Regions from separate parts of the Micromonospora sp. NPDC048835 genome, predicted to be linked through region 3. Evidence: riboswitches for the same ligand, from Rfam matches in the RefSeq annotation. Region 3 holds a riboswitch; each other region holds the start of a gene.
What was found. Region 3 has a riboswitch for S-adenosylmethionine ahead of AB0C15_RS07795 (ABC transporter substrate-binding protein). Riboswitches for the same ligand answer to the same signal wherever they lie in the genome.
Positions count from the first base shown of each region.

Region 1: it holds a riboswitch for S-adenosylmethionine, as region 3 does, so the genes downstream of both, AB0C15_RS11995 (aminotransferase class V-fold PLP-dependent enzyme) here and AB0C15_RS07795 (ABC transporter substrate-binding protein) in region 3, are expected to answer to the same signal.
Region 2: it holds a riboswitch for S-adenosylmethionine, as region 3 does, so the genes downstream of both, thrC (threonine synthase) here and AB0C15_RS07795 (ABC transporter substrate-binding protein) in region 3, are expected to answer to the same signal.

Region 1 is NZ_JBEZGM010000008.1:53,310-62,783, reverse strand. Features, by position in the region: gene AB0C15_RS12025 (glycerol-3-phosphate dehydrogenase/oxidase) at 1-753, shown strand, start outside; gene AB0C15_RS12020 (hypothetical protein) at 842-1,375, shown strand; gene AB0C15_RS12015 (FAD-linked oxidase C-terminal domain-containing protein) at 1,386-2,786, opposite strand; gene AB0C15_RS12010 (DUF4031 domain-containing protein) at 2,855-3,139, shown strand; gene AB0C15_RS12005 (metal-dependent phosphohydrolase) at 3,111-3,767, opposite strand; gene AB0C15_RS12000 (FUSC family protein) at 3,907-5,109, shown strand; gene AB0C15_RS11995 (aminotransferase class V-fold PLP-dependent enzyme) at 5,133-6,368, opposite strand; SAM riboswitch class IV at 6,448-6,568, opposite strand; gene AB0C15_RS11990 (PrsW family intramembrane metalloprotease) at 6,592-8,172, shown strand; gene AB0C15_RS11985 (hypothetical protein) at 8,511-8,678, opposite strand; gene AB0C15_RS11980 (co-chaperone GroES) at 8,772-9,110, opposite strand; gene AB0C15_RS11975 (AI-2E family transporter) at 9,271-9,474, shown strand, end outside.
Region 2 is NZ_JBEZGM010000008.1:71,992-81,465, forward strand. Features, by position in the region: gene AB0C15_RS12060 (GNAT family N-acetyltransferase) at 1-278, shown strand, start outside; gene paaN (phenylacetic acid degradation protein PaaN) at 365-2,038, opposite strand; gene AB0C15_RS12070 (hypothetical protein) at 2,160-4,436, shown strand; gene AB0C15_RS12075 (GNAT family N-acetyltransferase) at 4,361-5,380, opposite strand; gene thrC (threonine synthase) at 5,618-6,904, opposite strand; SAM riboswitch class I at 6,915-7,050, opposite strand; gene AB0C15_RS12085 (DMT family transporter) at 7,119-8,081, opposite strand; gene AB0C15_RS12090 (metalloregulator ArsR/SmtB family transcription factor) at 8,173-8,478, shown strand; gene AB0C15_RS12095 (DoxX family protein) at 8,881-9,348, opposite strand.
Region 3 is NZ_JBEZGM010000004.1:277,976-287,449, reverse strand. Features, by position in the region: gene AB0C15_RS07815 (BTAD domain-containing putative transcriptional regulator) at 1-2,227, shown strand, start outside; gene AB0C15_RS07810 (Na+/H+ antiporter) at 2,345-3,919, shown strand; gene AB0C15_RS07805 (amino acid ABC transporter ATP-binding protein) at 3,948-4,691, opposite strand; gene AB0C15_RS07800 (amino acid ABC transporter permease) at 4,688-5,458, opposite strand; gene AB0C15_RS07795 (ABC transporter substrate-binding protein) at 5,498-6,364, opposite strand; SAM riboswitch class IV at 6,638-6,749, opposite strand; gene AB0C15_RS07790 (amino acid transporter) at 6,836-8,776, opposite strand; gene corA (magnesium/cobalt transporter CorA) at 8,963-9,474, shown strand, end outside.

The sequences.
Region 1 (9,474 bases), on a different contig from region 3:
GACATCGAGGGGGTGTACGCCGGGCTGCGACCGCTGCTGGCCGGCGAGGCCGACTCGACCTCGAAGCTCTCCCGGGAGCACGCGGTCTTCGAGCCGATGCTCGGGCTGTTGCTGGTCGCCGGTGGCAAGTACACGACGTACCGGGTGATGGCGTCCGACGTGGTCGACCGGGCCGCTCGTCGGCTCGGTGGCGCCCGCCCGTCGCGCACCGCCGACCTGCCTCTGCTCGGTGCCGACGGCTACCCGGCGATGTGGCGGGACCGGGCCGACCTGGCGCGTCGGCACGGTGTGCCGGTGGGCGTGGTGGAGCACCTGTTGGAGCGGTACGGCACCCTCACCCTGGATCTGCTGGCGCTCGTCGACGCCGATCCACTGCTGGCCTCCCCGCTGACCGGCGCTCCGGAGTACCTGGCGGCGGAGGTCGCGTACGCGGCGCGGGCCGAGGGTGCGCTGCACCTGGAGGACGTGCTGACCCGGCGGACCCGGATCTCGTTCGAGACCAGCCACCGTGGGTTGGAGTCGGCGGAGCACACCGCCGAGCTGATGGGCTCGGTGCTCGGTTGGGACGCGGCCACCCGGGCACGCGAGGTCGAGCACTACCGGGTTCGGGTGGAGGCGGAGCGGCAGTCCCAGTTGATGCCGGACGACGCGGCGGCGGACGCCGCCCGGCTCGGCGCTCCGGACGTACGGGGTTACGCCGCCGACCGGGGTGGCGACGACGATCAGGCGGAGCTGCGCCCGTCCGCTCGATGACGAATTGCGACGTTACCGATGGGTAATTATCGATACCGGCCCGGATGGTGGTTTCGAACGCTACCTACGGTGGGGTAGGTTTCCGCGCGTGCTAGCCCGCGCGCGCCCTCGTCTGCTCGTACCCGTGCTCGCCGTCGCGCTCGCCGGCGCCCTGGGCGGGTGCTCGCTCTTCGACCGGGACAAGCCGGAAACGCCTGTCGCGCAGTCGACCGGCGCTGCGGGTGGCGCAACACAACTGGAGATCCCCACCACCGTCGCCGCCGGTCAGGTCAGCCTGCTCCAGCGGCTCGGCGAGGACGGGCCGATGCGCACCCTGAGCGTGGAGCGCAACGGCGCATGGCAGTGCGTCGACTGCGCCGGCGACGGCGTGACGTCCCGGGGCACCCTCGCACCGGAGTTGACCGAACGGCTCCAGGTGCTGCTCGCCAACCCGAGGCTTGCCGACGAGACCGATCAGGCCCGGCGGTACCGGACCACCTGCATCGACGCGCTGACGTCAAGCCTCATCACCTCGGCCGGGCTGATCACCTCGCAGGACTGCCCGGGTGAGGAGCTGACGCCGGTCGCCGGGGAGATCCTGCTGCTGCTCACCCAGGCGACCCCGGCCGAGGTCAAGGGCTGACCGCAGCAGGTCAGAGCACCTTGCCCGGGTTGAGCAGGCCGGCCGGGTCGAGCGCCGACTTGATCGCCTGATGGACGCGGACGCCGACCGGCCCGATCTCCCGGGCCAGCCAGTCCCGTTTGAGCAGGCCCACCCCGTGCTCGCCGGTGCACGTGCCGCCCAACTCCAGGCCGAGCCGCATGATCTCGTCGAACGCCCGCCGGCCCCGCTGCACGCTCGCCGGATCGGCGCGGTCGACCACGATGTTCGGGTGCATGTTGCCGTCCCCGGCGTGCCCCACCACGCCGATCGGCACCTCGCACTCGGCCGCGATCCGGGCGACCCCGTCCAGGAGCGCGGCGAGCGCGCCACGCGGCACCGCCACGTCGTCGATCACCAGACCGCCGTTGCCGCCCGGGTAGGCGTCCGCCGCGAACTTCTCCATGGCCGGGTGGGCCAGCCGGCGGGCCTGCAACAGCGCCGCCGCCTCGACGGCGTCGGTGGCCGCGTAGACCTCCTCGGCACCGACGGCCTCGCAGACCTCGGCCAGCACCGCCAGGTCGTCCGCAGCCCGGGCGCCGGTGTCGGCGGCGGCGAGCAACAGGGCCTGCGCGTCGGTCCGCAACCCCATCGGTTGGTACGCCTCGATCGCCCGCAGGTGGGTCTGGTCAAGCAACTCCAGCAGGCTGGGCGTGAGCCCGCGAGCCGCGATCTCGGCCACCGCCGCGCCGGCCGTTGCGGTGGACCCGAAGACCGCCACCAGGGTCAGCGAGTCGGCCGGGGCGGGTCGCAGCGCCACGGTCACCTCGGTGATCACCCCGAGGGTGCCCTCCGACCCGACGAACAGCCGGGTCAGGTCGTAACCGGCAACCCCCTTTGCCGTACGCCGGCCGGTGCGCAGCACCTCACCGGAGGCGAGCACCACCTCCAGGCCGAGGACGTACTCGGTGGTCACGCCGTACTTCACGCAGCACATGCCACCGGCGTTGGTGGCCACGTTGCCGCCGATCGTGGACGACTCCCAGGAGCCGGGGTCCGGCGGGTACCAGAGGCCCTGCTTCGCCACCGCCCCGGCCAGCGCCGCGTTGACCACCCCCGGTTGGACCACGGCGATCCGGCTCACCGGGTCGATCTCCCGGATCTCGGTCATCGCCACGGTGCTGAGCACCACCGCGCCGTCCACCGCGTTCGCCGCGCCGGCCAGCCCGGTCCGTGCGCCCTGCGGCACCACAGGTACGCCGTGCCGCGCCGCCGCCTGGACCACGGCCACCACCTGCTCGGTGGTGCGCGGGCGGGTCACCACCAGCGGAACGCCGGCGTCGCACAGGTCGGCCTCGTCGCGCTGGTGCACGCGCAGCAGGTCCGGGTCGGTGAGCACGGCGTCGGCACCGAGCGCGGCGCGCAGGTCGTCGAGGAGCGCGGTGGGGGCCATGCAGCCGAGGCTAGGTCGCCGGCCGGCGATCATCAACATGATCGACTGCGGGGGATACCTTGGGCACCATGCTCTACCTGGACCGGCCGGCCTGGCCGTGGCGTGGTCGGCTCTGGTCGCACCTGATCAGTGACGTCTCGTACGCCGAGCTGCACGCCTTCGCCGAGGCACTCGGCGCGCCCCGACGCGGCTTCGACCGGGACCACTACGACATTCCGGCCGACCGCTTCGCGGCGGCGGTGTGGCTCGGTGCCCGGGAGGTGCCGAGCCGGGAACTGGTTCGGTTGCTCCGGGCCGCCGGCCTGCGTCGCCCGAAACATCTGGTCAGCCCGCGCTCTCCGGTTCCCCGGTGAGCGAGGTCAGCTCACGGCGCACGTTGTCCCGGGCGGGCACCTCCCAGCGGCTGGCCAGTGGCGGCGACCGGAACAGCGCGGGCAACGCCAGCAGGCCGGTCAACACGGCGGCCCGGCCAGCCCGGAAGGCCGGCTCCGGCACGTGGGCGTACTCCCGCCGGATCGCCGCCGTGTAACTCGCGTAACGGGCCGACGGTGCGGCAAGCACGGCCAGGTCGGCATCGCAGAGCAGTGCGCCGTCCCGGTCGCCCGGCGCCACCGAGTGCCCGGCGGTGAGCAGCACCAGCCGGTGCACCTCGGCCACCGTGACCGCCGGCACCCCGAGCCCGGTGAGCACGGTCTCGGCGAGCGCGGCGCTGTCCCGTTCGTTGACGTCGCCAACGGCCCGGGGGTCGTAGACCGCGTCGTGGAACCAGGCCGCCAGCCGCACCACATCGGCCCGACCAGCCAGGTCGGCGTGCTTGTCGACGACGTCGAGCACCGCCGTCAGGTGGGCCAGCGTGTGATAGTGCCGGTGCGGCTCCCGCCAGCGGGCGACCAACTGCTCGCCGGCCCTCGTCGTGCCCGGATCGGGCCGCGCGCCGGCACCCCGGGCCGCCGCCCGCCACCGGTCCAGCAGATCAACCATCGCCCGAGTCTGCCGCATCCAGCCACCGTGCGCGGGACAGGAGGATTCAGCTCGCCCACCACGGGTAGTCGCGCCCATGGCCGTGGCCCGGGACAAGCGACAGCCGGTGGTGCGACGTACCGCGCTGCGCGACGGGTTGGTGGACATCGACGGCGCGCGGATCGCCGAGGCCACCGAACAGCTACGCCACCGCAGCCGGGCCACCCTGCACGACCGGCTGCACCGGGTACGGATGGCCGGCGGGCTCGCCGTGCAGGCCGGGCTGGCGGCCGGGCTCGCGTACCTGATCTCACACAAGGTGCTCGGCAACCCGCAACCGGTCTTCGCGCCGATCTCCGCGGTCGGCACCCTGGCCGCGTCGGTGGGGCAGCGGTTCCGCCGGACCGTGGAGTTGATCGTCGGCGTGGGGGTCGGGGTGGCCGTCGGCGACCTGCTGATCTATCTGCTCGGCACCGGGGCGTGGCAGCTCGGCCTGGTGGTCACGGTGGCGATCCTGCTCACCATCTTCGCCGGAGCGAGCGTCGCGATCGTCATCCAGGCGGCGGCCACCGCGGTGCTGATCGTGACGCTGAGCCCGTCGACCCAGAACCTCGAGATCCCCCGATTCGTCGACGCGTTCCTCGGTGGTGGGGTCGCGCTGCTGGTCACGGCGGTGTTGCTGCCGCTGAACCCACTGCGGGTGATCAACCGGGCGGCTCGGCCCGCCCTGGACCTGCTGGCCGCCCAACTCGACGCCACCGCTGACGGGCTGCGCAACCGGGACCGCGCCACCATCCAGGGCGCGCTGGAGAGGCTGCGCGACAACAAGGAGGAACTCGCCACGCTCGGCGAGGCGATCGAGGGGGCGAAGGAGACGGCGACCCTCTCCCCGGCCCGCTGGCACCGGCGCGACGAGCTGACCCACTACGCGGAGGCGGCCGACCCGATCGACCGGGCGATGCGCAACAGCGGCACGCTGATCCGCCGGTCCGTGACGCTCGTCGAGGACGAGGAGCCGGTGCCCGATCCGATGCCGGACGCGATCGGGCACCTCGCCGAGTCGGTCCGGCTGCTCAAGCACGAGTTCGCCGCCGGTGAGGAGCCGGAGAAGGCCCGGGAGCGGTCGCTGCGGGCGGTCAGCGAGGCCGGCCGCGCGTACGGCGACGGGGTGGGCTTCTCCGGCAGCGTGGTGATCGCCCAGGTCCGGACGACCGCGAGCGACCTGCTGGTCGCCTCCGGGATCGAGCAGGAGGAGGCGAACCGGTGGATCCGCACCGCCTTCGGGGAGCAGGAACGCCCGGTCGGTGAGCCCGTCGAGCCAGGTGCGGCGCCGAAGCCGCCCACCGCCCCGCCCGTCGGCTGACCGAGGCCCCCGCCGACCCGGCCTCAGCCCAACTCGGCAAGCGCCCCGAGTAGCCGGTCCACCTCATCGGCCGTGCTGCCCAGCCCGATGCTGGCCCGCAGCGCGGTGGGCGGCAGGTCCCGCCGGCCGGTACGCCCCGCCGCCTCGCCGAGCAGACGCCGGGCCAGCGGGTGGGCACAGAACAACCCGTCCCGTACGCCGATGTGGTGCTCGGCGGCGAGCCGGGTGGCCACCTCGGCGGAGTCCCATCCGGCGACCACGAACGACACGATGCCGACCCGGGGCGCGTCCGGGCCGAACGTGCTCAGCTCCACGACGTGCGGCAGAGCGGCGATGCCGGTCCGCAGCCGGTCCAGCAGGGCCTGCTCGTGGGCGACAAGAGCGGCCTGGTCCGCGTCGTCGAGCGCCGCGCACACCGCCGCCAGTGCGACCGCGCCGAGCAGGTTCGGCGTGCCGCCCTCGTGTCGCGCCGGACCGGTCGCCCAGGTCACGTCGTGGGTGGCCGGCCCGACATGGCTGGTGGCCCCACCACCGGCCAGGTACGGCGGAGCGGCGTCAAGCCAGTCCCCCCGACCGATCAGCACACCCGCGCCGAACGGCGCGTACAACTTGTGGCCGGACACGGCCAGGTAGTCGACGTCGAGCGCGAGCAGGTCGACCGGGGCGTGCGGGGCGAGCTGCGCGGCGTCGAGCACGATCCGGGCGCCGTGCCGGTGGGCCACCCGCGCCAGCTCGGCGACCGGCCACCGCTCACCCGTCACGTTGCTCGCGCCGGTCACCGCCACCAGCACCGGCAGCGCCGGGCTGCTGCCCCGACGCAGCTCGGCGAGGGCGGCGGCGAGATCGCGTACCGCCCCGTCCGGGTCGACGGGCACCGGCAACCGCACCGACCCACGGGGCCAGGGCAGCAGATTCGCGTGGTGCTCACCGGCGAACGTGACCACCGTCGTGCCGGCCGGCACGGCCCGCGCCAACAGGTTGAGCGCATCGGTCGTGTTGCGGGTGAAGATCACGTGATCGTCGGCGCGAGCCCCGAAGAAGTCACCGATCGTCTGGCGCGCCTGCTCGTACGCGAGGGTGCAGCGCCGCGACAGCGCTCCGGCGCCGCGGTGCACACTCGCGTACCAGGGCAGCAGCTCGGCCACCGCGTCGGCGGCGGCCCGCGCGCACGGCGCACTTGCCGCGTAGTCCAGGTTGATCTCACCGGGTACGCCCAGGACGTCGAGCGGGGCGGACGCCGCCGACGGCACGGTGGGCAGACGTGACGGTGCGGGTACGACAGAGACGGACACGCCGGAACCTCCGGGGTCAGGGACCCCGGGTGCGGCATCGGGACGGGGTCCGCGCTTGCCCAGCACGCCGATCGGGCTGGGCCCGGTCATCACCCGGGGCACCCCACCGCGAACTCGACGAGGGTTGCCGGCCAGCAAGCCGGGGCTTGACGCTGGCGCTCGTGACCTGCCGGCAGCATAGCGGCTACCGATGCGACCGAACCAGCCGGCGGCGGATGGCTACGCTGACCGCATGGCCGACACCCCGCCCGGTACACCGCTGCCGCCGTCGCCCGACGCCCCGCCCGGTGGGCCGCTGCCAGCGTCGCCTGCCGTTCCGTCCGGTGGGCCGCTGCCGGCGTCGCCTGGCGTTCCGCCCGCGTCCGCCGTTCCGCCCGCGCCCGCCGCCCCGCCCACGGGCGAGACGCCCCGGATGCCGCTGCGCCGGCTGGGCTGGCGGCGGTTCCTGGTGCTGGCCGGGGTGGTGCTGCTCATCGCCGCGTGCGCCGTGTTCATGGTCTTCACACTCGGGCAGTCGCTCGGTGCGCAGGCCCTGCTGATCGGGGTGGTCGCCGCCATCCTGCCGGTGCCGGTGCTCGTCGCCTGCTTCCTCTGGCTGGACCGCTACGAACCGGAACCGCTGAAGTACCTGATCTTCTGTTTCGCCTGGGGGGCGTTCGTCTCCACCGCCGCCTCGCTCAAGGTGAACGACTTCGCGGCCAACCAGTTCGACGACTGGGGTCTGCCGTCCGCGCTCACCGGGGTGCTGGTGGCGCCGTTCATCGAAGAGTTGACCAAGGCACTCGGCCCGATCCTGCTGCTGGTGTTCCGCCGCCGCGAGTGGTCCGGAATCACCGACGGCCTGGTCTACTGCGGGCTCTCCGCGGTCGGCTTCGCGATGGTGGAGAACATCCTCTACCTCGGCGGGTTGGGTTACGCGTCAGGTGCCGACCGCTACGGCCCCGCCACCGGTATCCAGCAGGTCATCGCGATCTTCATCCTGCGGATCCTGCTGTTCGGGTTCGCCCATCCCCTCTTCACCTCGATGACGGGTGTGGGGCTGGGCATCGCCTCCCGGACGGCCGACCGACGCATCCGGGTGCTCGCCCCGATCGCCGGCCTGCTGCTGGCGATGATGCTGCACGGCACGTGGAACCTGCTGCCCACGCTGACCCAGGCCACCGGCGAAGCCGTGATCATGCTGTACGGCTTCCTGGGCCTCATGGTGCCGGTCTTCTTCGGCACCGTCGGGCTGGCGCTGTGGCTGCGCGCCTGGGAGGGGCGGCTCACCGAGCGGGTCCTGCCGGACTATGTCCGCGCCGGCTGGCTCAGCCCGCCCGAGGTCGCCGCCCTCAGCAGTCTCGGCCGGCGGCACGCCGCCCGCAGTTGGGCGCGTCGGGTCGCCGGCGACGCCGGGGTACGGGCGATGCGCGGTTACCAGTCCGCCGCCACCCGGCTGGCCCTGCTACGCGACGGGGCGCTGCGCGGCCTGGACCGCAAACCAGCCGACCAGGAGCGGACCGCCCGCGAGGAGCGCGAACTGCTGGACGCGATCAGCGCGTACCGGACGTTCTTCGTCGGTCGGGACCCACAGGCCCCGGCGGGGGTCTGGGACGGCAGCCGCTACCACCTGCGCTTCCCGGACGGTACGCAGCGCCCGGTGGACGCCCCGGACGAGCCGGTGGTGCCGATCCCGGTGGTGCTGGCCCCCGCCCCGGCTCCGCTGGGCTACGCCCCGCCCGGCTGGCCAGGCCCGCGCTCAGCACCCCCCTGGCCGCCAACCCACCCCTGACCCCGCGACCAAGGGCCAGGCGTGGCGACCCCGCGCCCCGCCCCGTCGGCGCCGATCTTGCAGTTCCTGTCGTCGAAAGGCCTCAAACGCCCCGTATGTCGGGACAGAAAGTGCAAGATCGCCGCTGATCGTCGTCGATCAAGGAGTTGTGGTGCCTGGTTTGTCCTTACCCATGAACTTTGTCACCCACCACAACTCCATGATCGACGAAGCGTGGCGCGCGTGGCGTGGCGTGGCGCGCGTGGCGTGGCGTGGCGCGCGTGGCGTGGCGTGGCGCGCCTGGCGTGGCGTGGCGCGCCTGGTGGGGCTTGCTGTGGTGGGGCTTGCGGGGCTTGGTGTCAGGTCATCAGTGAGGTGAGGAAGTCACCTAGGCCCTGGAACATCGCGATGAGCGCGGCTCCGATGGCCCTGAACATCTGCGCGGCACCGTCCGGCCGGAAGGCCATGAAGTAGATCAGGAACGCGACACTGCCCCAGGTCAACAGCTTCTTCACGAATACCGGCATCGTCCCTCCCCAGGGCCACGGTCGCCGGATGGCTTCCCGTCGTGCGGCCGGGCAAACGGTGCGCGACGGGGCCCGGTGGCCGGGGGAGGTGCGTCAGAGGTAGAGGCCGGTCGAGTCGTTCTCGATCCGCTCGGCGGCCACGGCGTGTACGTCCCGCTCCCGCAGCAGTACGTAACCGCGGCCGTGCAGCTCGACTTCGGAGCGGTCGTCCGGGTCGAAGAGCACCCGGTCGCCGGAGACGATGGCGCGGACGTTCGGCCCGACCCCGACCGCGGTGGCCCAGGCGAGGCGCTTGCCGACGGCGGCGGTCGCCGGAATGACGATGCCGGCGGTGGAGCGGCGTTCGCCCTCGCTGCCCTCCATCCGCACCAGCACGCGGTCGTGCAGCAGGCGGATCGGCAGGCCGGCGTCGAGATCGTTGTCGACGGTCACGCCGCAGACGCTACCGTGTGGCCGACGGTGGCCCGCCGGTGGTTACGCCGGAGGTGCTCGGGGCAATGTGTGGCTGAACTGCCCTACGGTGTCGGGAACGGACGTATGCTGTCCGACCTGTCGCCGTTGGCGGGCCGGGGTCTTCTGCCAGGAGGTGCGCTTGAGCCGCTTCGAGCGGGTACGCGGGCGGCTTCGCCGCGCCTACCAGTCACGACAGGAGGCGGTGCGCGTCGACGAGGGCCCGTCGTCCGACGCGCTGAGCGACGTGTCGGAGGGTGCCCGGGTCGCTTCGCCGGCTGTGCCGGGGCCGACCGCGCCGTCGAGCGCCACGGTCTACGGCGCGGAACCTCCGGTGGACCTGCAC
Region 2 (9,474 bases), on a different contig from region 3:
GTGGCACGACCGCGCCGAACGAACCCGGGCTGACCGTCATCTACGCCGTGTACGTCACGCCGACCTGGCGCGGCAGCGGACTACTCGGCGAACTGATCGACGGGGTGGCCGCCTGGTCCCGAGCCTGTGGCCGCCCGGAGCTGCTGCTGGAGGTGGTGGTCGGCAACGGCCGCGCCTACCGCGCCTACCAGCGCCTGGGCTTCAAGGACACCGGCGTACGAGTGCCCCACCCCACCATCCCGGCCCTGACCGAGCTACAGATGCGCCGCCCAGCCTGACCCCGTTCCGGTGATCAAGAGGTTTGCGTCAGGTCGAGCGCCGTTCCTGACGCAAACCTCTTGATCGACAAGTGGGGTGCCGATGGTCAGGCGTGCCGGCGGGACTGGACGATGCGGAAGCGGTTGGCCACGTACGCCCCGTCCGTCAGCGCCGAGTTGGCCGCCGCGTTGGCACCACTGCCGTGGAAGTCGGAGAACGCCGCCGACTGGTTGACGAAGACACCGCCGGTGAGGTTGCAGGACAGGTGCACCCCGACCTCGACCGCCACCGCCTCGGTGGCGTCCAGCACGGCCTCGTCGGTCGAGTAGACCCCGGCGGTGAGCGCGCCCTTCTCGCCGACCGTCCGGCGCAGCAACTCCAGGCTGTGCGCGGTGGAGTCGGTGGCGATGGCGAACGAGATCGGCCCGAACCACTCCCGGCCGTACGTCTCGGCGTCGTCAGCGGTCAGCTTCACGATCGTCGGGGTACGCACCACCGCGTCGGCGTACGACGGGTGCGCGACGACCCGCGACTCCAGCACCGGCTCGCCGACCTTCGTCACCTCGGCCAGCCGCTCCAGCACCCCGTCGTTGACGATCGCGCCGGTCAGCTCCACGCCCCGGGCCGGGTCTGCGGTGAGTTTGCCGACTGCGGCGGCGATCCCACCGGCGACCTCGTCGAAGCTCTTGTGCCCCTGGTCGGTCTCGATGCCCCCGGCCGGGATGAGGATGTTCTGCGAGGTGGTGCACATCTGCCCGCTGTAGAGGGTCAGCGTGAAACCGAGATTGCGGCACATGCCGGCGAAGTCGTCGGTGGAGTCGACGACGACGGTGTTCAGGCCGGCCTTCTCGGTGAAGACCGACGCCTGCCGGGCGTGGGTCTCCAACCAGTCGCCGTACTCGGTGGAACCGGTGAAGTCGACGATCCTGATGGAGCGGTGCAGGGCCAGGTCGCTGGCGAGCTTCTCGCCGGGCGCCTCGGCCGCCAGCATGATCAGGTTCGGATCGAACCCGGCCTCGGCGAGCACCTCCCGGGCGTACTTCACGGTGATGGCCAGCGGCAGCACCGCGCGCGGGTGCGGCTTGACGATCACCGGGTTGCCGGTGACGAGCGAGGCGAACAACCCGGGGTACGAGTTCCAGGTCGGGAAGGTGTTGCAGCCGATGACGAGCGCCACCCCACGGGGCACCACGTGGAACGTCTTGGTCATCCGCAGCGGGTCACCCTTGCCGGCGGCCTTCTCCCAGCCCGCAGTGCCCGGGTGCCGGGTCATCTCGGCGTACGCGTACGCCAGCGCTTCCAACGCCCGGTCCAACGCGTGCGCGCCACCGGCCTGGAAGGCCATCACGAACGCCTGCCCGCTGGTGAACTGCACCGCGTTTGCCAGCTCGAAGATGTTCTTGTGCAGCCGGTCGAGGATCTCCAGGCAGACGCCCACCCGGGCCTGCGGGCCGGCGTCCCGCCACGCCGGCAGCGCGGCGGTGGCGGCGTCGACCAGCTCGTCGGTGCCGGCGTGCGGGTACCGCACCGCCAACTCGACCCCGAACGGGCTCGTCTCGGTGGCGACCCGAGCGCCCGCGCCGGGCTGGTCGAGCGGAAAATCACCACCGAGGTACGCCTCGAAGGCGGCCTTACCGTCGGCGGCGGCGGTCTCGCCGTACACCCGGGGGCTTGGGGATTCCGGATAGGCGGACCAGTAGCCCCGCTCCGTGATCGCGGTCAGCGCACGGTTGAGGGTGTCGGCGTGCCTGTCGTACAGGGGATGCGGGGTCTCCGTCATGCCCGCAATCATGCCGCAGCCGAGTTCCGGAGCAGAAGCGCCAATGGCCGACGGTAGGGGTTGCTCGCGGCGGTAGCGGGTATCCGCGGGCCTTCGGAAGTCGGCCAGGGGAGGGCACCGGGTGAGGATCACCGAGATCCGGGTGCACGGGGTGGCCAACAAGGGGCCCGAGGGGATCCTCGACCGACCGATCGTCGCGCGGGTCGCGGGAGACGACAACGCCGGCTTCTACCGGCCGCGGCCGGGCTACGGCGCCCCTGCCGACCGCAACGGTGTGATGCCTGAGGCGTACCGCTGGAGTCGGCTGACCGGTGGCACTGCCACCCGGACGTTCTCCCTTGTTCTGCTCCTGCCCTTCATGCTCAGCAACATCGCGGTCTGGATGCTGCCGGTCACCGGACGCGGCGGCCGCGCCGCGCGGGCGCTGTGCCGGCTGTTGGCGGCGACGATGACCGCGATGTACGTACTCTCCGCCGTCGGGGTGTCCCTCGACCTGATCGCCTGGCAGTGCGCGGCCTATCCGAGATGCCTGGAGGGGCGGCGGGAGGTCTCCTGGCTGGGCGACGTGCCGCCCGGTCAGCGGCTCGCGCTGCTGGCCGTACCACCGATCATCGCGATCGTCCTGATCTGGCGGCTCGGTGCACGGACCTGGCAGCTTCCCGAGGACAGCGACCACGCGCCGGGGGTGGGTGCGGACCGGCTCGACGCGCACGCCTTCTGGGACACCCGCTCGCTGCTGCGCCGGCTGCGCTCGGTGCACGTCGCGGTGGCGCTGGGTACGCTCGACCTCACCCTGCTGCTGGCCTTGGCGCCGCACGACGCCGCCCTGCCGGGCTGGCTGCTGCTGGTCGCGGACGTGGCGCTGCTCGCGGGCTCGGTGGTGCTGCTCTGCCGACCGGCGATCGAGCGGCGCGGAGACAGCGACCAGCGCAGCTCGCGAACGATCCGCTGGACGGCCATCACGCTCACCGCACTCACCCTGGCGTACGCATCGGCCCCACGGCCGCGGTGGACCGCCGAGGGGATGTTGCCGGGGTACGGCACGGCGGTCGCCGGGCTGTTCGCCGGTCAGGTGGTGCTGCTCGCGATGCTCGGCCTGGTGGTCGTGGTGCAGCGCCGTTCCCTTCCCCGGCCCCTCGCCCTGCTGGCCGGGCTGGGCGCGCCGGTGCTGATAACCGTCGCCATCGGGTTGGGCGTCGCCTACGACTCGGGCCTTACCTACGGGCTCGCCGAGTATCTGGATCGTGGTTCCAGCCCCACGCCGGCACGGCCGCTGCCGCCCGGTGCGCCACCGTTGTCACCGCCGATCGCCTACCGCTGGGTAACCCTCGGCTTCACCCTCGCCACGCTCCTGGTGGTCGTGACGGCCCTGCTCATACCCCGGATCGGCCGGAATCGCCGCCGCCGAGAGGCCGAGGACCTGGTCCAGCGGGACTACCCGGAAGCCTCCCGGGCCGCCTCCGTACGAGTCCGGGCCGTCCGCGACGCGATCGTGCGTGCCGGGTTGACGGAACGGCTCGGACCGCTGCTGGCCACCGCGTACGTGGTGTTGGCACTGCTCACCCTCGCGGCGGCTGGACTCTCGGTGATCGGTCCCGGCCCGGGGGCGCTTGCGCTGCGACTCGGCGGCGAGCCGCTGGCCCGCCCGGTGATCTTCGTGACTGATCTGGGCGCCCTGCTGATCGGGCTGTTCGCGACAGTCCTCGCCGTGCTGGGGTTGGTCGCCTACCGATCCGGCGCGATCCGGCTGGTCGGGGTGCTCTGGGAACTGGCTACGTTCTGGCCGCGTGCCGCGCACCCACTCGCCCCACCGTGCTACGTCGAGCGGGCGGTCCCTGAGCTGAGCCGTCGGATCGGGCAGCTCACCGCCGACGGGCACGCGGTCGTGCTGTCCGGGCAGAGTCACGGCAGCGTGCTCGCGGCGGTGACGGTCCTTCAACTCTCCGAAGAGTGCCGCCAGCGAGTGGCACTGCTCACCTACGGAGCCCCGCTGGGCAACCACTACCGGCGGATCTTCCCGGCGTACGTCAGCGACGAGATGTTGCGCGAGGTCGGGCGCCGGCTGGCCTGGCGTTGGATCAACCTGTGGCGGTACACCGACGCGGTGGGGGGGCGGTGTTCGTCCCGCTCGTCAACGGACCCGACGACCCGGCCGCCCGGGTCGACCGTCGGGTACGGGATCCGAAGGGCCTCCTCATCCCACCGACCGACACCGTGCCCCCACCGGTGCAGGGCCACGGGTTCACGCCGGACGACGAATTTCACGCCGCGATCGGCGAGCTGGTCGAACGCCTGGCACGGACAGCGAAATGACCGGCCGGGTCAGAGGGCGAGCTGCCAGTCGGTCCAGGCGTCCACCGGGCGGAAGCCGAGCCGCTCGTTGATCGCCACCATGTAGCTGTTGCTTGCCGCGTTGAAGGTGTCGATCACCTGGACCGCCGGCTCGTGGGTGAGCAGGTGGTGCAGGTTCTCCGCCTTGGCGATGAGACCGAGCCGGTGCCCACGGTGGGCGGGGTCGACGATGGTGATCTGCTGGAACGCGTGCCAGTCGGCGGAGGCACCCACGTCCAGCAACGTCCAGGCGACAATCCGGCCGGTCGCTTCGTGCCGCATCCCGAGGTGGTATCGGCGCCGGCCCCGGGCGTCAAGCGCCCGTTCGTTGCCGCGGATGCGCTCGGCGTCGACCTGCTCCGGCTCCCACTGCACGTCACCCATGGGGGCGTCCATCATCAGCCGGCCGTCCAGGTAGGCGATGTCGGCGACGTACTCCGGTGGGGTTGTCCCCTGCCAGCAGACGGAGTGGTATCCCTCGGCGTGCGGCCGCGCCTCGGCGAGCGCCGCCCGCAACGCCACCCGGTCGATCTTTGCGACGTCGAGTCGGCGACGCACCTCGGCCAAAGCGGGCTGGGCGCCGATCGCGGCGGCGAAGGCGTCGCCCGCCCCGCTGCGGTCCGGCCCGTCGGGCAGGGCGGAGACCGCCATCGCCACGACCCGCTTGCGGCCGTGCTCGCGGAGCAGGCGCACCCCGTACTCGTGCAGGGCCCGACCGACGCCGCGACGCCGCAGCTCGGGGTGGACCGTCAGGTCGGCGGTGGCGTTGTCGGGGTTGTCGAGCTGCGGCAGGTCGAGCTGGAGGTAGCCGGCCGGCACACCGTCCAGTCGGGCCAACGCCCAGAGCGACCTGTCACCGGGCATGGGCGTGTGGAACAGCGCCTCGAAGCGGCGTCGGCAGAAGGGTGGGAAGTCCGGCAGATCGACGCCGTTGGCGGCCGATCCGATCCGGTACGCCGCGTCAATGGAAGCCCGGTCGGCGCCGTCGAACGACGCGATCGTGATGCTCATGCCCTTGAGCGTGCACCGGACAAAAGCGATCGGGCCAGCGAATTATTCGCTGGCCCGATCGGACGTGGTCGGGAGGGACACTCGCACAACGCCTCCGGCGTTGGGTCGCAAGAACTTCAAAAGTCTTCGGCGAAATGCCCTCCCGCACGGAGCATCTTGCGCCGTCCGGTTCCTGCCGTCAAGTCCGTAGCGGCGGTTTTTCCACACTCACAGCGAAAATCCAGTCACCCGGTGGATTCAGCCGAGGAGGCCGGCGTCCCGGGCGGCGCGCAGCGAGGGCTTGATGTGGTGGGTCGGCCCAACCTGGCCGGCGACCGCGTCGATGGTCTTCAGACCTTCGCCGGTGTTGAACACGACGGTCTCGGCGGTCGGGTCCAGCCGACCGGACTCGACAAGCTTGCGCAGCACGGCCACGGTCACCCCGCCCGCGGTCTCGGCGAAGACCCCGGTGGTGCGGGCCAGGTCACGGATGCCCGCACGGATCTCGTCGTCGTCGACGTACTCCATCCAGCCGCCGGTGCGACGGACCGCTTCCAGGGCGTAGAGACCGGCCGCCGGGTCGCCGATGTTCAGCGACTTGGCGATGCCGGTCGGCTTGACCGGGACGATCGTGTCGGTCTCGGCGTGCAGGGCGGTGGCGATCGGGTTGCAGCCGGCGGACTGCGCGCCGAAGACCTTCCAACCACCGGCCGGCGCCTCGACCAGGCCGACCTCCACCAGCTCGGAGAACGCCTTGTCGATCTTGGTGAGCAGCTCGCCGCTGGCCATCGGGATGACCACCTGCGCCGGGATCCGCCAGCCGAGCTGCTCGGCCACCTCGTAGCCGAGGGTCTTGGAGCCCTCCGCGTAGTACGGCCGGACGTTCACGTTGACGAACGCGGTGTCCTCGAACTCGTCGGTCTCCACCAGCTCACCGCAGAGCCGGTTGACGTCGTCGTACGAGCCGTCGATGGCGACCAGTTCGCCGCCGTAGACGGCGGTGGTGATGACCTTGCCCTGCTCCAGGTCGCTGGGGATGAAGACCACCGAGGGCACCCCGGCCCGGGCCGCGTGGGCGGCCACCGAATTGGCCAGGTTGCCTGTCGACGCGCAGGCGAACCGGGTGAAGCCGAGCGCCTTGGCGGCGGTGAGCGCCACCGAGACAACCCGGTCCTTGAACGAGTGGGTGGGGTTGGCGCTGTCGTCCTTGACCCAGAGCGGCGCGGTGATGCCCAGCTCGGCGGCGAGGTGCGGGGCCGCCACCAGGGGGGTCAGCCCCGGGTCGAGGGTGACCCGGCTGGCCGGGTCCTGACCTGCGGGGAGCAGCGCGGCGTACCGCCAGATGTTGTTCGGGCCGGCCTCGATCTGCTCACGGGTGACGGCGGCCAGTGCGGCGGCGTCGTAGTCGACCTCAAGCGGGCCGAAACACTCGTAACAGGCGTGCTGGGCGGCGAGCGGGTAGCGGGCCGAGCAGGCACGGCAGACCAGGGCGCGGGCGGGGCTGGCAGCGGTGTCGATGCCGGAGGCGACGAGCGTCGACGTCATGTCGAGAGTCCTCTCATCTTTCCCCGCATCGCACGGTGCGGCGGGGACGGAATTGGCACCTGCCCCGCGGGTCGCTCAGCGGTGAGCGCGCGGGGTGGTTGCCGGGGCGTCGTCGGGCCGTATCCCTCAGCCCCTCTGGATGAGGTATGCAGTTGTGCCGTCGAGTCTAGGACAACGCTGTCGCCCCGTGCTACCGCCGATCCCAGTCAGTGGGTCAGCGCGCACTCACCGCAACCGGGTCGGTCACCGCGATCGGGTCCGTCACCGCGCTCGGCCGGGGCAGCGAAGGGGTCCGGGGTCGGGCGGCGAGGTTCGCGGCGATCAGGGCGGCGATCGTGATGGCAGCCCCGACCAGCTCGACGGGCTCCGGGCGGTAGCCGCGGGCGATCTGCACCGCGAAGGTGGTCACCGGAACGAGGTTCATGAACAGCGCGGCGTTGGCGGCGCCGAGTCGCTGCACACCGGTGTTCCAGGCCAGGACCGCGATCACGGCGCCCACCAGCACGGCGTACGCCAACTGCGGGGCGACCGCCACGAGGTCGGCGGCGGCCGGCGCGTGCTGCCAACCGACCGCGTCGGCGCCGATGCTCAGGACGAGCATGGCCGCCGTGCCGGCGAGCGCGGTCAGGGTGGTGAAGCGCAGCGGGGACCACTCACCGAACCGGCTCGCACCGTGGGTGTAGATGCCCCAGCCCAGCACCGCGCCGATCATCATCAGGCCGCCCAGGCCGAACTGGCCGAGTCCGGCCAGGCTGCCGCGCGTGATCACCAAGCCGACTCCGAGGAGCGCCACCAGGGAGAGCGCCAGCAGGAGCGGCTTCGGGCGTACGCCGTCGCGGGCCCAGCGGACGAGCTGGGTGATCACCGGAGTGGTGGCCACGAAGAGAGAGATCTGCTGCGGGGCGGCGTGTTCGAGTGCCAGGTTGGTGAGCAGGTTGAAGCCGGCGAAGCCGACCACTCCGAGCACCACGACCTCCCCCGCCCGACCACCGTGCCGCAGCGCGCCGGCCCCCTCGCGAATCAGCAGGATGGCGACCAGAACGACGGCGGCCAGCAGGTAGCGCGCGGTGGTCAGGTTGAGTGGGTCGATCCGGTGGAGCGCGCTGGCCAGGATCGGGAACATGACGCCCCAGCCGAGCACGGCGACCAGGGGGTACGCAGTGGCGCGGGATCGCATCGGCAACTCCAATGTTCGAGTATCGTCGAACCAACGACACCGACCATAAGGCGTTGTTCGATCATTGTCGAACAAGGGTTACACTGGTCACATGGAGCCGCATGAGCCCGACCTGACCGTCGTCCCGGTCACCAGCGTGTTGGCCGCACTCGCCGACGACGTGCGGCTACAGATCGTCCGGGCACTCGCCGAGGGCGGCGAGGCCGCCTGCGGCAGCCTCGACTTCGGCGTCTCCAAGGCGACCCGCAGTCACCACCTCAAGGTGCTGCGCGAGGCGGGCCTGACCCGGACCAGAGCCGCCGGCACCAGCCGACTGGTCCGGCTCCGCCGGGACGAGGTGGACAAGCTCTACCCCGGCCTGCTGGACGCGGTCCTCAGCCAGCGCCCGCCGGCCTGAGCGCTCCGCCCGCCCGCCCGCCGGCCCGCCGGCCGCGGTCCGCACGCTGCACCGCCCGCCTGCCTGCTCGACCGGCAGCGCGGCCGCTGGCGGCTCAACCGGCAGCGCGGCCGCTGGCGGCTCAACCGGCAGCGCGGCCCCTGTCGGCTCAACCGGCGGCGCTTCCCTGTCGGCTCAACCGGCAGCGCTTCCCTGTCGGCTCAACCGGCAGCGCTTCCCTGTCGGCTCAACCGGCAGCGCTTCCCTGTCGGCTCAACCGGCAGCGCTTCCCTGTCGGCGGGCTGGTGGAACTTGCCACTGACACGTCCTTTGGAGCTGAATCGTCTACGACATCAGGCGAAAGCCGCCGCCCGTCCGCCGAAGCCGCCTCGTCGAGGCTTCGGCGGACGGGCGGGGATGCGGTCAGACAGGCACCGAATCGGGCTCAGCCGCCGAAGCCGAAGCCGATGTCGAGGTGGAGGTGGAGCCGGCGCGCCGCCGGGCGAGCAGAGTGTCGAGCGCCCAGGCACCCGGACCGAGGGCCGCGACCAGCAGGAACGCCCAGCAGAAGAGCGCCGCCCGCTCGCCTCCGTTGTGCAGCGGCAGGAGAGCGTCCGGCTGGTGCACCACGAAGTAGGCGTACGCCATCGAGCCGGAGGCGAGGAGCGCGGCGGGTCGGGTGAAGAGCCCGACCAGCACAAGTACGCCGCAGACCAGTTGGATCAGGGCGGCCCACCAACCGGGCCAGGTGCCGAACGGCACCGCCTTGCCAGTCATCGGGTTGCCGCCGAACAACCCGAACACCGAGGACAGGCCGTGCAGCGTGAACAGCAGGCCGATCACGATGCGGAACAGGGACAGGATCGGCCCGCCGAGCCGAGAGACGTTCATCGAACCTCCATCGAAGAGAGCGAATAGGTCCCGTTAATCGTGGAGGACGAACGCATCGAAGAACATAAGTTCCTTGCTGGTGGGAAAATCCACCCTGAAAATGGCATGACGTTTCACCACCCCACC
Region 3 (9,474 bases):
CCCCGTGGTCGCCGCCGACCCGGACGACGGTTCGGCTGACCCCGCCGAGGTGCGGTTCCGTCGGCACCGTGCGGTGGCGTCGCTGCTCTCGGCGGTCGCCGACCGGGGGCCGCTGCTGCTGGTCCTCGACGACCTGCACCGCGCCGACGGTGACACCCTGGACCTGTTGACCGCGCTGCTCAGCGGCCCGCAGCCGGCCTTCGGGCCGATGCTGATCCTCGGCACCTACCGGGCCACCGAGATCAGCCCGGAGCTGACCGCCACCCTGGCCCGCGTCGCCGGGCTGGAGCCGGCCCGGGAGTACCTGGCCGGTCTGCCCGCGTCGGCGACGGGTGAGCTGGCCGGCGCCATCGCCGGGGCGGAACTGGACCCGGAAACCGCCAGGTCGATCCACCGGCGAAGCGGCGGCAACCCGTTCTTCGTCCGCGAACTGGCCCAGCTCTACGCGAGTGCCGGGGAGGCGGGTCTCGCCGCCGTGCCGCCCGGCGTACGCGACGTGATCCGGCACCGGGTGGCGCAGCTACCCGCCCCGACCCGTACCGTGCTGCGGCAGGCGGCGGTGCTCGGCCGGGACCTCGACCCGGACGTGCTCGTCGCGTTGACAGGTGACCCGACGGCGGCGCTGGACGCCGTGGACCGCGCCCTGGCAGCCGGGTTCCTCACCGAGCGGGAGTCCGACGGGCGGCTGCGGTTCACCCACATCCTGGTCCGCGACACGCTCTACGCCGACCTGTCCGCGCCGCGCCGCGCCGCCTGGCACGCGGCCGTCGCGCAGGTGCTGCGACAGCGGGAACCCGTCGAACCGGCGGCCCTCGCGTACCACCTGCTGCGCGCCGGGGGGCCGGTCGCCGCCGCCGAGGCGTCGACGTACGCCCGGGTGGCGGCCGAACGGGCCGAACGCGGCGGTAACCCGCACGAGGCGGCCCGGCTGTGGGGGCAGACGATCGACGCGTACGACCGGGCCGGCGGGGTCGACCCGCACGGGCGGGTGACCGCGCTGCTCGGCCTGGGACGGGCGCTGGCCGTGACGGGCCGGCTGGCCGAGGCGCGGCGACGACGCGCCGAGGCGATCACCGCCGCCGAGTCCACCGGCGACCCGCTGCTCGCCCAGGAGGCGCTGGCCGGCTTCGAGGTGCCGGCGAGTTGGACGCGCAACGACGACGACGTGCTCTCCGGGCACATCGTCCGAGCCGCCGAACACGCACTGACCACGCTCGGCCCGACCCCCTCGGCGCAGCGCAGCCGGCTGCTGAGCACCCTCGCGCTGGAGCTGCGCGGCAGCACCACCGACCGTGGCCGCCGTGCCGCCGACGAGGCCGAGACGATCGCCCGTGGCATCGGCGACCCCGGGCTGCTGGCCTTCGCGCTCAACGCCCGCTTCATGCACACCTTCGACCGAGTCGGTCTGGCCGGTGCGCGAGCCCGGATCGGCGTCGAACTCGTCGACCTGGCCGCCCGACACCACCTGGTGACCTTCGAGGTGCTCGGCCACCTCGTGCTGGTCCAGGCCAACTGCGCGCGGGCCGACCGGCGCGCCGCCGACACGCACGCGCACGCCGCCGACCGCCTCGCCGAGCGGTACGAGCTGCCGTTGGTCGACGTCTTCACCCGGTGGTACGCCGCACTGCGCCTGGCACTCGACGGCGAGTCGGACGCGGCGGCGACCGGCTACCGGGCCGCCGCCGAACGACTACCGGCCGACGGCATGCCGGGCCTGGCCCAGGGGTTGCTGCCGCTCGCCCTGCTCGGCCTGCGACTTGCCGACGCCGTCAGCGGTGACGTGCCGGCCGGCGACTCCCGGCCGACCCCCGGGGAGCGACCGATCCCCGGGCCGGACGACGAGGACTGGGCCCGGCTGGACTGGGGCCCGCACGAGCCCTGGGTCCGCCCACTGCTGCTCGCTGCCGCCGGCGATCACGGTGCCACCCGGGCGGCGCTGCGAGCCCTGCCGGACGGGCCGCACGACCTGCTGCGGGAGGTGCGGCTCTGCCTCACCGCCCGGGCCGCGCTCGCCGTCGGCGACCGACCCACCATGGAACGCGTCGCCGCCGCGCTCCGCCCGGCCGCCACCGAGCTGGCGGCCGGCAGTGGGGTGGTCACCGTCGGCCCGGTGGCCGGGCACCTCGCGGATCTGGCCGCCGCTCTGGGCCGCGACGAGGAGGCCGCCGCGCACCGTCGTGCCGCCCGGGTGCTCACCGCGCGCGTACGCGCCGACGACCCGACCTGAGCGGGATCACGTCCGGGCCACCAACGACTTGCCGGTTTACGCCGGAACCCGACGCCGGGTGCGGTCAGATGGAACCACCGGCGTGTCCACCGTCGGCCGTGGTCCGAGGGGGTACGCGTGGAGGCGCTCGTCCTGATCGTGGCGCTCGGCGTCACCGTCCTCGTCGGCACCACGCTCGGCGGTCGGTACCGGGTCGCCCCGCCGGTCCTGCTCATCGCGTTGGGCGTGCTGCTCGGGCTCATGCCGCCGCTGTCCGAGGTCACCCTGGAACCCGACCTGGTTCTGCTGATCTTCCTGCCGGCGATCCTGTACCGGGAGAGCCTCACCATCAGCCTGCGGGAGATCCGGGCCAACCTGCCGGTGATCGGGTTGCTCGCCGTGGTGTTGGTGGTGCTCACCATGGTCACGGTCTCCTACGCCGCGCAGGCGTTCGGGGTGAACCCCGCTGCGGCCTGGGTGCTCGGCGCGGTCCTCGCGCCGACCGACGCCGCCGCCGTCACCGGCCTGGCCAAGCGGCTGCCTCGGAAGCTGCTCACCACCCTGCACGCGGAGAGTCTGATCAACGACGGCACCGCGCTCGTGGTCTTCGCGGTCGCCGTCGGCCTGCTCAGTCAGAGCGCCAGGCCGGGAGTGCTGGGCATCGGCGAGGAGTTCGTGGGGGCCAGCGTCGGCGGCGTGGTCGCCGGTCTGCTGGTGGGGGGCGCCGTGGTGCTGGTCCGCAAGCGGCTCGACGACCCGCTGCGCGAGGGCGCGCTCAGCGTGCTGACACCGTTCGGCGCCTTCCTGCTCGCCGACTCGGTGCACGCCAGCGGCGTGCTGGCGGTGGTGGTCGCCGGCCTGGTGCTCGCCTACGCCGGCCCACGGGTGATCCGTGCCCGGTCCCGGGTGCTGGCGTACGCGTTCTGGGACCTGAGCACGTTCCTGATCAACGGCGGACTGTTCGTCCTGCTCGGCACCCAGATACCCCGGGCGGTCCGGGGCATCAGCAGCACGTCGCCGCAGCGGGCGCTGCTGATCGTGCTCGTGGTGACCCTGGTCGTGATCGGCACCCGCCTGCTCTTCGTCTACCTCACCGCGCAGTCGGCGCGGCTGCGGCGCCGTCGCATCATGGATCCCAGCCAGGGGCCGTCGAGTTGGCGGGTGGGGACCGTCGCGGGCTGGTCCGGGTTCCGCGGTGCGGTGTCGCTCGCCGCAGCCCTGGCCGTGCCGACGGTCATGGTCGACGGTCGACCGGTGGTCGAACGCGACCTGATCATCTTCGTCACCGCGCTGGTGATCGTCCTGATCATGCTCCTGCAGGGCACCACCCTGCCGTTGGTGGTGCGCTGGGCCGGGCTCCAGGGCGACCCGGAGCGGGTCGACGAGGCCCGCAACGCCCGGCGGCGGGCCACCGAGGTCGGCCTGGCCGCTCTTCCCCGGGTCGCCGCGGAGGTGGGCGCCCAGGACGACTCGGTGCGTCGGCTGGAGGCCGAGTACCGGCGGCACCTGGAGGACCTCGACGACAGCGGCGCGAACACCGCCGAGGAGCGCCGGCTGGAACGCCGACTGCGCCTGGGCGTCCTGGCCCACAAGAGACGGGAGGTCACCCGACTGCGCGACAACCGGGAGATCGACGACCTGGTGCTGCAGGAACTCCAGTCCGCGCTGGACAACGAGGAGATCCGGCTGCTGGGACGCGGTCCCACCGAGTGACCGGCGGCGACCGTCCGAGCGGCGTGGCTCAGAGCACCTGGTCGAGGAACCGGCGCAGTCGCGCAGACTCGGCCCGCTCGAAGATCGCCTCGGGTGGGCCCTGCTCCAGCACGACGCCCCGGTCCATGAAGGCGACGGTGTCGGCGACCTGCCGGGCGAAGCCCATCTCGTGGGTCACCACCACCATGGTCATGCCGGCGGCGGCCAGGTCGGCCATCACCCCGAGGACGCCCTTGACCAGCTCCGGGTCGAGCGCCGAGGTCGCCTCGTCGAAGAGCATCACCTCGGGCCGCAGCGCCAACGCGCGGGCGATCGCCACCCGTTGCTGCTGACCGCCGGAGAGCTGCGCCGGTCGGGAGTTCGCCTTGCCGGCAAGCCCCACCAGCTCCAACTGGGCCCGGGCGACGGCGTCCGCCTCGTCCGCGCCGAGTTTGCGCAGTCGGCGCAGCGCCAGCGTGACGTTGCGCAGCACGCTCATGTGCGGGAAGAGGTTGAACTGCTGGAACACCATGCCCACCCGCTGCCGCAGCGCGTCCGGGTCGTCGCCGAGCACGCTGCGCCCGTCCAACAGCACGTCACCCCGGTCCGGCTCGATCAGCCGGTTGATGGTGCGCAGCAGGGTGGACTTGCCCGACCCGGACGGGCCGATGACGCAGGCCGTGGTGCCGCGCGGCACCGAGAGGTCGGCCCCGCGCAGCACCCGGTTCGGTCCGAAGGCGAGGTGCACATCGCGGACGTCGAGGCTGACCGAGGTGGTGGTGTCGGTGGTCATCGTCGGCTCCCTTCGGTGGCGGTCAGCAGGTCCTCGTCGTCCTCGTCGTTCGGCGCGGCGACCGGGCGACCGTTGCGCAGCCGCCCGTCGATCCAGTTGACGACGTGCGTCAGCGGAACGGTCAACGCCAGGTAGAACAGACCCGCCAACAGCAGCGCCGACTCGTTTCCGGTGGCTGCGGCGTAGTCCTGCCCGATCCGGAACAGCTCCCGCTGGCTGGCCACCAGACCGAGGAAGTAGACCAGGCTCGAGTCCTTGATCAGGGCGATGAGCTGGTTCACCCAGGCCGGCAGCACCCGCCGGATGCCCTGCGGGATGATCACCAGCCGCATCGCGTCGGCCCACGGGAAGCCGAGCGCGCGGGCCCCCTCCAACTGGGCGGCCTCCACCGACTGGATGCCCGAGCGGAAGATCTCCCCGATGTACGCGGCGGCGATGAGCGACAGCGCCAGGATGCCCAGCGGGTAGGGGTCCGGCCCCCACACCTGCATGCCCAGCGGGGCCAGCCCGACGCCGATCAACAGGATCGTCGCCGCGGCCGGCAGCCCTCGGAACACGTCGGTGTAGACCCGTGCGGGCCAGCGCAACCAGCGGCTGCGGGAGGTTCCGGCGACGGCCAGCAGCAGCCCCAGCACCGAGCCGAGCAGGGCGGCGGAGACCGCCAGGATCAGCGTGTTGGGCAGCCCGACGGTCAGCATCTCGGGCAGCGCCTCGCGCATCGCGTCGGCGTCGAAGAACGTCTCCCACAGGGTGCTCAACGGATCCATCGGTCGCCCCTCCTACCGCCCCGCTCGCTCGTCACCGATTCAGGACGCGGCCGACGCGGACGCCGACGGCGCCACCGCGACCGCGCCGCTGCCCGGCTTGAAGTCCGCCGGGATCGGCCGGCCCGGGTAGTACTGCGCCTGCAACCGGGTCCAGGTGCCGTCGGCGATGACCTCGTCCAGGGCCCTGTTCAGCGCCTCGCGCAGCTTGTCGTTCCCCTTGGCCACCGCGTACGCGGTCGGCGCCGGGCTGAGCTGCTTGGCCGCCACGGTGATCTTGCCCTTGCTGTCGGCGGCCGACTTCTCGCCGATCTCCGCCGGGGCGATCCACGCGTCGGCGGTGCCCGCCTTGAGCTGGTTGATCGCGCCGTTGTAGTCCGGCACCCGCACCGGGTTGAGCTGCTTGCCGGTGGCGTAGTCGTCCTGGACGGTGCCCTGCACCACCACGACCCGCTTGCCGGCGAGCTGCTCGAAGCCGGTGATCGGCGAGCCGGCCGGGACGTCCAGGCCGAAGTAGCCGAAGTCGTAGCCGTTGCCGAAGTCGACAGTCTTCTTGCGGGCCTCAGTGATGGTGATCGAGGAGCTGCCGACGTCGAACTTGCGGTTGTTGACCTGGCTGAGCAGCGCGGAGAAGTCGGTGCCGACGAACTCGACCTTGAGGGAGAGCTTGCGGGCCACGGCGGTGAGCAGGTCGTTGTCGAAGCCGGTGAACCTGCCGTCCTCGAGGTAGACGTTCGGCGGGGCGTCGGTGAGCGTTCCGGCGCGCAGCACACCCGGCTGGGCCAGCCCGTACGGGTTGGCGGTGGCGTCGGACGAGCTGTCGTCGCCGCAGGCGGTGAGGGCGGTGGCGGCGAGGATCGTGGCCGCGCCCAGGGCGGCGGCACGGGTCAGGGCAGGAAGGAATCGCACGGGTGTCTCCGAAGGGTGGTGTCTCGGCGCGCACGGGCGTACGCCACCGACGGCGCGCCCGAGGGGCGTACCGGTGGGAAGGTGTTCCGGAAGGGAAGTGCTAGCGCGTGGTGCCGCGACGACAGGCGGCGCTGCACATTCGCATCATGTCCACGTGCCGTCGCCGGGTCAGTGCGGGCGAGGGTCGACCGGTGCGGGCGTCCGCGACGTCGGTCGGTGGGGTGGTGCTGAGGATGCGCATGGTTCTCCCGGGTCTGTGCTGACCTGGGTGCCAGGCCACGCTTGCACCGACGTCGTGCCGGTGCCTGGTCTTCACCCGGGGCACCCCACCGCGGAGGAGGGTTGCCGGCCAGCGAGCCGGGGCTTCGCGCTGGCGCTCATGACCTGCGCCGAGGCTAGCAGCAGCCACCTGTGGTGCGTCCAGTCGTTATGACCACCCTCACCGTCCGCGTGGAGCGGCCCGTCCGCAGGTCAGCCGGCGTGCACGTGCGGTCGACGGCCCGGGTCGGGCTCGTGGCGGCGCAGGATCTCCCGGGTCACCGAGGCGATGGCGCCCTGCCCGAACGCCAGGTAGCGCAGGAGGTTGCGGGTCGGGCCACCCTCGGACCACTCGAAGTAGATGTGTGGGCGCCGACGGCTGCGGTCGCGGATCTCCAGTAGCAGGGCGGCGAGCGCGGTGGGCACCGAGGAACTGGCCAGGCTGAGCACCGGGAAGCGGTCGGCGGCCATGCTGCCGCGCACCAGCAGCTCGGTCTCGAAGTCGGACGGGTCGGTGACCGTGACCTCGACGAAGATGACGTCGCTGTCGTCCGGGAAGTCGTTGTCGGCCATGGTCTGCGCCAGCTTGGCGCGGTACTCCGCCTCGTCGCTCCGGTCGGGTTCGTGCGCCACGAGGCGGATCCGTCGCCCGGCGCGTTCGTCGATCATCCGGGCCGCGGCCGGGTCCAGTTCGACGTGGTCGACGCGCAGCTCGTACGCCCGCATCAACCGGGACAGCACCGACACCAGGATGATCGCGCCGATGAAACAGGCTGCGATCTTGACACCGTCCGGACGTTCCACCACGTTCGCCGACGTGGTGTAGACGAAGATCACCGCGATGACGCCGAACGCGATGGTGCGGCCGCGCTGACGCTGCCGGCGCGCCGCGAGCGTCACCGCCGTCGCCGCCGAGGTGATCAACACCAGCACCCCGGTGGCGTACGCGCCGCCCTGCGCGTCCACGCTGGCCTCGAAGACGACCGTGATCAGGAAGGCCACGCCGGTGAAGACCAGCACCAACGGTCGGACGGCCCGTGCCCAGGTCGGTGCCATGCCGTAGCGGGGCAGGTAGCGCGGCACGAGGTTGAGCAGACCCGCCATCGCCGACGCGCCCGCGAACCAGAGGATTCCGATCGTGGACAGGTCGTAGACGGTGCCGAACACCTCACCGAGGTGGGCGTGCGCCAGGTACGCCAGCGCCCGACCGTTCGCCGGACCGCCCGGCTGGAAGGCCTCCGGCGGAATGAGCACGGTGGTCGTCACACTGCTGGTGATCAGAAAGACGCTCATGATCAGCGCTGCGGTGGTGAGCAGCCGACGCGCGCCACGGATCCGGCCCAGCGGTCGTGCCTCCGAGTCCTGCGGCTCACCCCGGATGCTCGGCATGACCGCCACCCCGGTCTCGAAGCCGGACAGGCCCAACGCCAGCTTCGGGAAGACCAGCAGCGACAACCCGACCACCAACCATGGATCGCCGTGCCCGGTGGTCAGCATGGTGGTCCAGTCGCCGACCGCGTGGGGATGCGTCGCCACCCGCCAGAGCGAGTCGACCACCACCACCGCGTTCAACGTCAGGTAGACCGCGACCAGGACGACGGCGATCCCGATGGCCTCGGTGAATCCCTTCAGGAACACCGCGCCCAGCAACGCCACGAGCAGCAGCGTGACAAGCACCTCGTGGCCCTTGAGCCCGCTCGGCCAGAACGGGTTCTCGTCGATGTGCGCGGTCGCGTCGGCGGCCGAGAGAGTGATGGTGATGATGAAGTCGGTGGCCACGAAACCGAGCAGCACCAGCACCAGCAACTTGCCCGGCCAATAGCTCAGCAGACGGACGAGCATCGCGATGGAACCCTCGCCGTGCGGGCTCTCCACCGCCACCCGTCGGTAGACCGGCAGCGCCCCCAGCAGGGTCACCAGCACCAGCACCAGCGTCGCCACCGGCGAGAGCGCCCCGGCGGCCAGCGCGGCGATGCCCGGCTGGTAACCCAGTGTGGAGAAGTAGTCGACCCCGGTCAGGCACATCACCTTCCACCACCGGTGGTGCCGGCGCTCCGGCGGGCGCCCGTGCGGCCCCGGGTGCTGGACGGCCTGGTCCGAGCCGGCGTCGAACAACCATTCCCGCAACCGGCTGGCGCGTCTGTCGACAGTCACCGGCGCGTCCCCCGTCATCCCGCCCGCGGTCACCGTGAGTATCCGCCCGTCGGGCTGTCCCCGTCCGCCGGTGCGCGGAACCCGACCGACGACGCGGCGGGTTTCGGGCCCGGGACAGGGGGGAAGCAGCGCCCCCGGGTTGGCGGGCGCGCGCCGGACCGGAGGGCACCGGGGGAGGGACAGGGCATGGTCGGCGGCCGTCGCTTCCGCCCGGGTGACGGCTTCGGCCGCCAACTCGACGAGTACGAGACGAGGGTCGGCGAGCCGCCGCCCCCGCAGTCGCCGGCAACCGCTCCGCAGGGCGGTCTGGTGGACAGCGCGGTCTACCTCCGGGGGCACCGGTTCGCCTCGCCGCCCGGCCTGGCCGAGACGTACCGCTGCCTCCAGGAGCAGGACGGCGCGATGGCCTGGATCGGGTTGTACCGGCCCGACATCGACCAGATCACCTCGCTGGCCCGGGAGTTCCGGCTGCACGACCTGGCCGTCGAGGACGCGATCAACGCTCACCAGCGGCCCAAGCTGGAGCGGTACGGGCACACCCTGTTCGTGGTGTTGCGCGCCGCCCGCTACGACGACCTCCGGGAGGAGGTCGAGTTCTCCGAGCTGCACCTGTTCATCGGGCCAGGGTTCGTGGTGACCGTCCGACACGGTGAGGCGCCGGACCTGGCCGCGGTACGGCGGCGGATGGAGACCGAGGC